Regions from separate parts of the Micromonospora sp. NPDC007220 genome, predicted to be linked through region 1. Evidence: riboswitches for the same ligand, from Rfam matches in the RefSeq annotation. Region 1 holds a riboswitch; the other holds the start of a gene.

Region 1 (3,717 bases):
CTTGACGTGGGTGTGCCGCACGACGACGATCGGGCCAGCGGATCAACCGCTGGCCCGATCGGAAGTTGGTCGGGAGGGACGCTCGCACAACGCCTCCGGCGTTGGGTCGCAAGAACTGAAAGTCTCCGGCGAAACGCCCTCCCGCACGGAGCATCTTGCGCCGTCCGGTTCCTGCCGTCAAGTCCTTGTCGGCGCGTTTTCCGCACTCACAGCGAAATCCCAGTTACCCGCCGAATCCCCCACTCTCCTGCCCGCGACCCCCTCGACACGCCAGCTCCCGGCCCCTCCGAGGGCCCGAGGCCCGGGGCTGGCGGCACTGTTCGCGATCAACTTTGCCGCCAACCTCATGATCGACGCGGAGGGGCGGGCGAGAACCGGGTGCCGGGCGGGGTCAGCCGAGGAGGCCGGCGTCGCGGGCGGCGCGGAGCGAGGGCTTGATGCGGTGGGTGGGGCCGACCTCGCCGGCCACCGCGTCGAGGGTCTTGAGGCCCTCGCCGGTGTTGAAGACGACGGTCTCGGCGGTCGGGTCGAGGCGGCCGGACTCGACCAGCTTGCGCAGCACGGCCACGGTCACCCCGCCGGCCGTCTCGGCGAAGACGCCGGTGGTCCGGGCCAACAGCCGGATGCCGGCGCGGATCTCGTCGTCGTCGACGTACTCCATCCAGCCCCCGGTGCGCCGCACCGCCTCCAGCGCGTAGATGCCGGCGGCCGGGTCGCCGATGTTGAGGGACTTGGCGATGCCGGTCGGCTTGACGGGCGTGATGGTGTCGGTGTCGGCGTGCAGGGCGGTGGCGATGGGGTTGCAGCCGGCCGACTGCGCGCCGAACACCTTCCAGCCGCCGGCCGGCGCCTCGACCAGGCCGATCTCGACCAGCTCGGCGAACGCCTTGTCGATCTTGGTGAGCAGCTCGCCGGAGGCCATCGGGATCACCACCTGCGCGGGGATCCGCCAGCCGAGCTGCTCGGCGACCTCGTAGCCGAGCGTCTTCGAGCCCTCGGCGTAGTAGGGGCGCACGTTGACGTTGACGAACGCGGTGTCCTCGAACTCGTCCGTCTCCACCAACTCGCCGCAGAGCCGGTTCACGTCGTCGTACGAGCCGTCGATGGCGACCAGCTCGCCGCCGTAGACGGCGGTGGTGATGACCTTGCCCTGCTCCAGGTCGCCGGGGATGAAGACCACCGACGGCGCGCCGGCCCGGGCCGCGTGCGCGGCGACCGAGTTGGCCAGGTTTCCGGTGGAGGCGCAGGCGTAGCGGCTGAAGCCGAGCGCGTGGGCGGCGGTCAGCGCCACCGAGACGACCCGGTCCTTGAACGAGTGGGTCGGGTTGGCGCTGTCGTCCTTGACCCAGAGCGGGGCGGTGATGCCCAGCTCGGCGGCGAGGTGCGGGGCGGCCACCAACGGGGTGAAGCCGGGGTCGAGGGTGACCCGGGTGGCCGGGTCCTGGCCGGCGGGCAGCAGCGCCGCGTACCGCCAGATGTTCTGCGGGCCCGCCTCGATCTGCTCCCGGGTGACCGTCGCGAGCGCGGCGACGTCGTAGTCGACCTCCAGCGGGCCGAAACACTCGTAGCAGGCGTGCTGGGCGGCGAGCGGGTAGCGCGCCGAACAGGCGCGGCAGACCAGGGCGCGGGCGGGGCTGGCGGTGGTGTCGATGCCGGAGGGGGCGAACGTCGACGTCATGTCGCGGGTCCTCTCATCTTTCCCCGCATCGCACCCTGCGGCGGGGACGGAATTGGCACCTGCCCCGCCGGTCGCTCTGCGATGAGCGCGCGGGGTGGTTGCCGGGGCGTCGTCGGGCCGTATCCCTCAGCCCCTCTGGATGAGGTATGCAGTTGTGCCGTCGAGTCTAAGCACCGAGGCCGCCCGGATCGACGCGAGATCCCACGCTGTGAGCGATCCCGCAGCCGCCGTCGGGCGACCGGCGGGCCTTCCTCGACGGTACGGATTCAGGCGGTCACCGAGCGGGAATCTGCGGGGCGTCGGGCCCGCAACGCGGTGTCGACCGCCCACGCGCCGGGGCCGAACACGGCGATCAGCAGGAACGACCAGCAGAACAGAACGGCCAGCTCACCGCCGTTGCGCAGCGGGAGCAGCGCGTCGGGCTGGTGCACCACGAAGTACGCGTAGGCCATCGAGCCGGACGCCAGCAGGGCCGCCGCGCGGGTCAACAGCCCGACGAGCACCAGCCCGCCGCAGACCGCCTGGATCAGCGCGGCCCACCACCCCGGCCACTCGCCGAGCGGAACCGCCTCGCCGGTGCCCCGGCTGCCACCGAGGACCCCGAGCAGCGAGGCCAGGCCATGACACAGGAAGAGCAGGCCGACGACGGCACGGAACAGGGACAGGGCCGGGCCGCCGATCCGGTCAGCGAGCATCAGGGCACCTCCGGTCAGAATGAGGGGACGACACCAGAATGCCGCCGGACATTTGACGATGTCGATTGGTTCCCCCTCTGTGGGAACGCTCCCATCGGCGGCGGCGAACCGTTCACGAGGGCGTTGGCGCGGGCCCGTTACGGTTCGGGCACATCGACGGAAAGGAACGCGCGATGCGTCGCAAGCTCATCCCGGTGGTGGCGCTCTCCATGGCCTGCCTGCTGGCGTTCACCACCGCCTGCTCCACCGGCAGCCGCAAGAAGCGGAACCGGTCCGCCGACCGGACCGCCGGCACCGCCGCGAAGCGGGACGACGTCGACGCCACCCCGGCGACCACCCGGGCGACCCCCACCCCGCGCCGCACCGGCGACCAGCTCACCTGCCTGGAACTGCGCGACACCCGCATCGGCAGCCGGAAGGTCCGCTACCGCGGGTACGCCGCCCCGCTCCGCCTCTCCAACGGCCGGTGGGCCGACCGGGACGGCACGACGGTGGAGTTGCAGCGGCCGTGCGGCATCGGCGACCTCGACGGCGACGGCGCGGGCGACGCGATCGGCGTGGTCATGCTCGACGGCGGCGGCACCGGCCGCTTCTTCACCCTCGCCGCCTGGCGCAACCTCAGGGGCGAGCCGGACTACCAGGCCCAGGTCGACCTCGGCGACCGTACGCCGGTGGAGAGCGTCAGCGTGCGCGACGGCAGGGCGACGGTGGTCTACCTGACCCGACCGGCGGGCGGCCCGATGGCGGAGCTGAGCATCCGGCGCACCGTCGTCTACCAGCTCAGGGGCGCGGCGCTGGCCGAGCTGAGCCACACCGACGCCCGGGTGACCGACGCGTCCGGCGGCGGGGACACCGCCGACTCGGGCACCGCGCCGGACTCCCCCGACTCCCCCACCCGCAAGCGCAGGCCCCGTTCCCGCTGACGTCCCCGCGACCGGGCCGCCTCAGTCGGGGACCGGTCGGTGGGTCGGCGGCCTCGGTAGCCGTATGGATCCGGTGGCCGTGCAGCCCTGCTGACTCACCTCGCCGAGGCAGCCCCACCCCGAGGTCGGGACGCGCTCGAAGTACTGCACGGGCTGCGACGGAACGGCCTCGGTGGTGAACGTGCCGGCACCGCTCGGGATGCGCTGCTCGTGGGAACCGGTCGTGTCGGTGTACGAGGCGACGATGTGCCACTGGCAGGTGTGGGTCGTCACCTCCGGCTGGACCCGGAACGCCATGTTCGACTGGCCGTTGCCCAGTTCGACGACGTTGCGGCGGAAGTACAGCTGGCCTTCCTGCGGCTCGCCCTCGTCCAGGACGTACGGGCCGTGCGGTTTGTCCGTCGGCCCGCCGGTCAGGTCC
Region 2 (3,717 bases), on a different contig from region 1:
GATACGTCCGACGACGCCACCGTAGGGCAGGTCCGCCACACATTGCCCCCGGCCCCCGGCGCGTAACCGCCCACGGCCCGCCGACCGGGACACGGTAGCGTCTGCGGCGTGACCGCCGACGAGAATCTCGACTCCAAGCTGCCGATCCGCCTGCTGCACGACCGTGTGCTGGTGCGGATGGAGGGGAGCGAGGGTGAGCGACGCTCGACCGCCGGCATCGTGATTCCGGCGACCGCCGCCGTGGGCAAGCGGCTGGCCTGGGCCACGGCCGTGGGCGTGGGGCCGAACGTGCGCGCCATCGTCTCGGGCGACCGGGTCCTCTTCGACCCCGACGACCGCTCCGAGGTCGAACTGCACGGCCGCGGGTACGTGCTGCTGCGCGAACGCGACGTGCACGCCGTGGCCGCCGAGCGGGTCGAGAACGACTCCACCGGCCTCTACCTCTGAGCCCACCCCCGGCCCGCCCGCCCGGATGAGGGCGCCGGTGCCGTTTGCGTCGCCCCCCGCCGGGAAGCCAGCCGCATCACCGGCCCTGGGGAGGGACGCGATGCCGGTACTAGTGAAGAAGATTCTGCTCTGGGGGAGCGTCGCGTTCCTGATCTACTTCATGGCCTTCCGGCCGGAGGGCGCGGCGGAGATGTTCAAGGCGATCGGGGCGGGACTGATGGCGATGGCGCAGGGTCTCGGTGACTTCCTCACCAGCCTGATGACCTGACGACCGGGCTCAGGGGCCGCCGGGGTGCCACGGCGCCGGCGGCTGCTGGCCGTACCAGCCGGGCGGGCCGAAGCCGGCCGGCGGTGGCGGGGGCGGCGGGACGAGCACCACCGGGATCGGCACGACGGGCTCGTCCGGCGCCTCGACCGACCGCTGCGTGCCGTCCGGGAACCGCAGGTGGTAGCGGTGCCCGTCCCAGATGCCCGCCGGCACCTGCGGGTCCCGGCCCACGAAGAACGACCGGTACGCGCCGATCGCCTCCAGCAGCTCCCGTTCCTCCCGCGCGGTCCGCTCCCGGTCCGCCGGACGCCGGTCCAGGCCGCGCAGCGCGCCGTCGCGCAGCAGCGCCAGCCGGGTCGCCGCGAACTGGTAGCCGCGCATCGCCCTCAGCCCGCCGTCGCCGGCCACCCGCTTGGCCCACACCCGGGCCGCGTGCCGCCGCCCCAGGCTGCTCAGCGCCGCCACCTCCGGTGGGGTGAGCCAGCCCGCCCGCACGTAGTCCGGCAGCATCCGCTCGGTGAGCCGCCCCTCCCAGGCCCGGAGCCACAGGGCGAGCCCGACCATGGCGAAGAAGACCGGCACCATCACGCCGATGAAGCCGTACAGCATGATCAACGCCTGGCCGGTGGCCTGGGTGAGCGTCGGCAGCAGGTTCCACAGCCCGTGCAGCATCATCGCCAGCAGCAGGCCGGCGAGCGGGGCGAGCACCCGGACCCACCGGCTGGCGGTGCGCGCGGCGATGCCCAGCCCCACCCCCGTCATGGAGGTGAAGAGCGGGTGGGCGAAGCCGAAGAGCAGGATCCGGACGATGAAGATGGCGATGACCTGCTGGGTGCCGGTCGCCGGCCCGTACCGCTCCGCGCCGCTGGCGTAGCCGTGGCCGCCCAGGTAGAGGATGTTCTCCACCATGGCGAACCCGATCGCGGAAAGCCCGCAGTAGACCAGCGCGTCGGTGATCCCGGAGATCTCCCGCCGGCGGAAGATCAGCAGCAGGATCGGCCCGATGGCCTTGGTCAGCTCTTCGATGAACGGCGCGACCAGCACCGCGGTCAGCGCGGTCGGCAGCCCCCAGTCCTCGAACAGCCCGGCGGAGAACTCGTTGACGGTCAGCGACGCCGCGGTGGAGACGAACGCGCCCCAGGCGAAGCAGAAGATCAGGTACTTCAGGGGCTCCGGCTCGTAGCGGTCCAGCCAGAGGAAACAGGCCACCAGCACCGGAACCGGGAGGATCGCGGCGGCCACGCCGATCAGCAGCGCCTCGACGCCCAGGTTCTCGCCCAGCGTGAAGAGCATGAACAGCGCGCACGCCGCGATGAACAGGACGGCACCGGCCAGCACCAGGGCCCGACGCCACCCCAACCGACGCAGCGGCATCCCGGGCCCCGCCACACCGGGCGGCGGAACGGCGGGCGCGGTCGGCGACGGCGGCAGAGATGCGCCGGGCGGGGTGTCGGCCATGCGGTCAGCGTAGCCATCCCCGGCCGCCTGGTCCGGCCGCATTCACCCGGCTATGCTGCGGGCAGGTCACGAGCGCCAGCGTCAAGCCCCGGCTTGCTGGCCGGCAACCCTCGTCGAGTTCGCGGTGGGGTGCCCCGGGTGATGACCGGGCCCGGCCCGATCGCGTGCCGGGCAAGCGCGGACCCCGCCCGTGTGCGCCCACCCGGGGTCCCTGGACCCGGAGGTCGGCCATGACCGTCACCCTCGTACCCCCGCCCGCGCCGCAGCCGCCCGCCGTCGCCGACCCGCTCGACGTGCTCGGCGTACCCGGCCAGGTGAACCTCGACTACGCGGCCACCGCGCCCTGCGCGCGGGCCGCGGCCGACGCGGTGGCCGAGCTGCTGCCCTGGTACGCCAGCGTGCACCGCGGCGCCGGGGCGCTGTCGCGGCGCTGCACCCTCGCCTACGAGCGCGCCCGGCAGGCGGTCGGCGACTTCCTCGGCGCCCGCGCCGGCGACCACGTGGTCTTCACCCGCAACACCACCGACGCGCTGAACCTGCTGGCCCGGGCGCTGCCCGCCGGCACGACGGTGGTCACCTTCGGCGGGGAGCACCACGCCAACCTGCTGCCCTGGCCGCGTGGCTCGGTGCGGCTGCCGGTGCCCCCGGATCCCGCCGGGGCCCTCCGCGCGCTGGACGCGGCGCTCGGCGAGCTGCGCAGGCCGGACCCGTCGGGCCCCCGCAGCGCGCAGCAGGGCCCGCCCGTGCTGGTGGCGGTGACCGCCGCGAGCAACGTGACCGGGGAACGCTGGCCGGTGGCCGAGCTGGCCCGGGTGGCCCGGCGGCACGGCGCCCGGATCGCGGTGGACGCCGCGCAGCTCGCCCCGCACGCGCCGGTGGACGTCGCCGCCCTCGACGTCGACTACCTCGCGCTCTCCGGCCACAAGCTGTACGCCCCGTTCGGCGCGGGGGTGCTCGTCGGGCGCGCGGACTGGCTGGACGCCGCGCCGCCGTACCTGGCCGGCGGGGGCGCCACCAGCCACGTCGGGGCGGCCACCCACGACGTACGGTGGGCGACCGGCCCGGCCCGGCACGAGGCGGGCACCCCGAACCTGCTCGGCGCGGTCGCCCTGGCGGCGGTCTGCACCGCGCTCGCCGACGCGGACCGGGCCGCCCTGCACGACGCCGAGCAGGCTCTGCTGACCCGGCTGCGCGAGGGCCTCGCGGCCCTGCCGCACGTGCTGGAGCTGCGCATGTTCGGGCCGGCGGCGCCCCGGGTAGGGATCGTGTCGTTCGTGGTGGCCGGCCGGGACTCGACGCAGGTGGCGGCGGAACTCGCGGCGGCGTACGACATCGGGGTGCGCGACGGCCTCTTCTGCGCCCACCCGCTGGCCCGGCGGCTGCTGGACGAGGCGGCCGCCCGCAGCGGCCGGCGGGATCTGCCGCCGACCGCCCTGCGCGCCAGCATCGGCCTGGGCAGCACCACCGGGCACGTGGACCGGCTGCTCGCCGCCCTCGCCGCGCTGGCCTGACCGACCCGGGAGCACCCGCCGGCCCACTCCCGC

The links. Region 1 has a riboswitch for S-adenosylmethionine ahead of thrC (threonine synthase). Riboswitches for the same ligand answer to the same signal wherever they lie in the genome.
Region 2: linked by a shared signal. The riboswitch ahead of ABZ573_RS31800 (aminotransferase class V-fold PLP-dependent enzyme) and the one ahead of thrC (threonine synthase) in region 1 are both predicted to bind S-adenosylmethionine.

The regions. Positions count from the first base shown of each region.
Region 1 covers NZ_JBEYEU010000017.1:101,136-104,852, reverse strand. The annotation lists gene thrC (threonine synthase) at 392-1,678, opposite strand; SAM riboswitch class I at 1,689-1,824, opposite strand; gene ABZ573_RS24480 (DoxX family protein) at 1,945-2,373, opposite strand; gene ABZ573_RS24475 (hypothetical protein) at 2,547-3,296, shown strand; gene ABZ573_RS24470 (hypothetical protein) at 3,318-3,717, opposite strand, start outside.
Region 2 covers NZ_JBEYEU010000045.1:5,996-9,712, reverse strand. The annotation lists gene ABZ573_RS31820 (AI-2E family transporter) at 1-41, opposite strand, end outside; gene ABZ573_RS31815 (co-chaperone GroES) at 109-447, shown strand; gene ABZ573_RS31810 (hypothetical protein) at 548-715, shown strand; gene ABZ573_RS31805 (PrsW family intramembrane metalloprotease) at 725-2,215, opposite strand; SAM riboswitch class IV at 2,238-2,357, shown strand; gene ABZ573_RS31800 (aminotransferase class V-fold PLP-dependent enzyme) at 2,404-3,684, shown strand.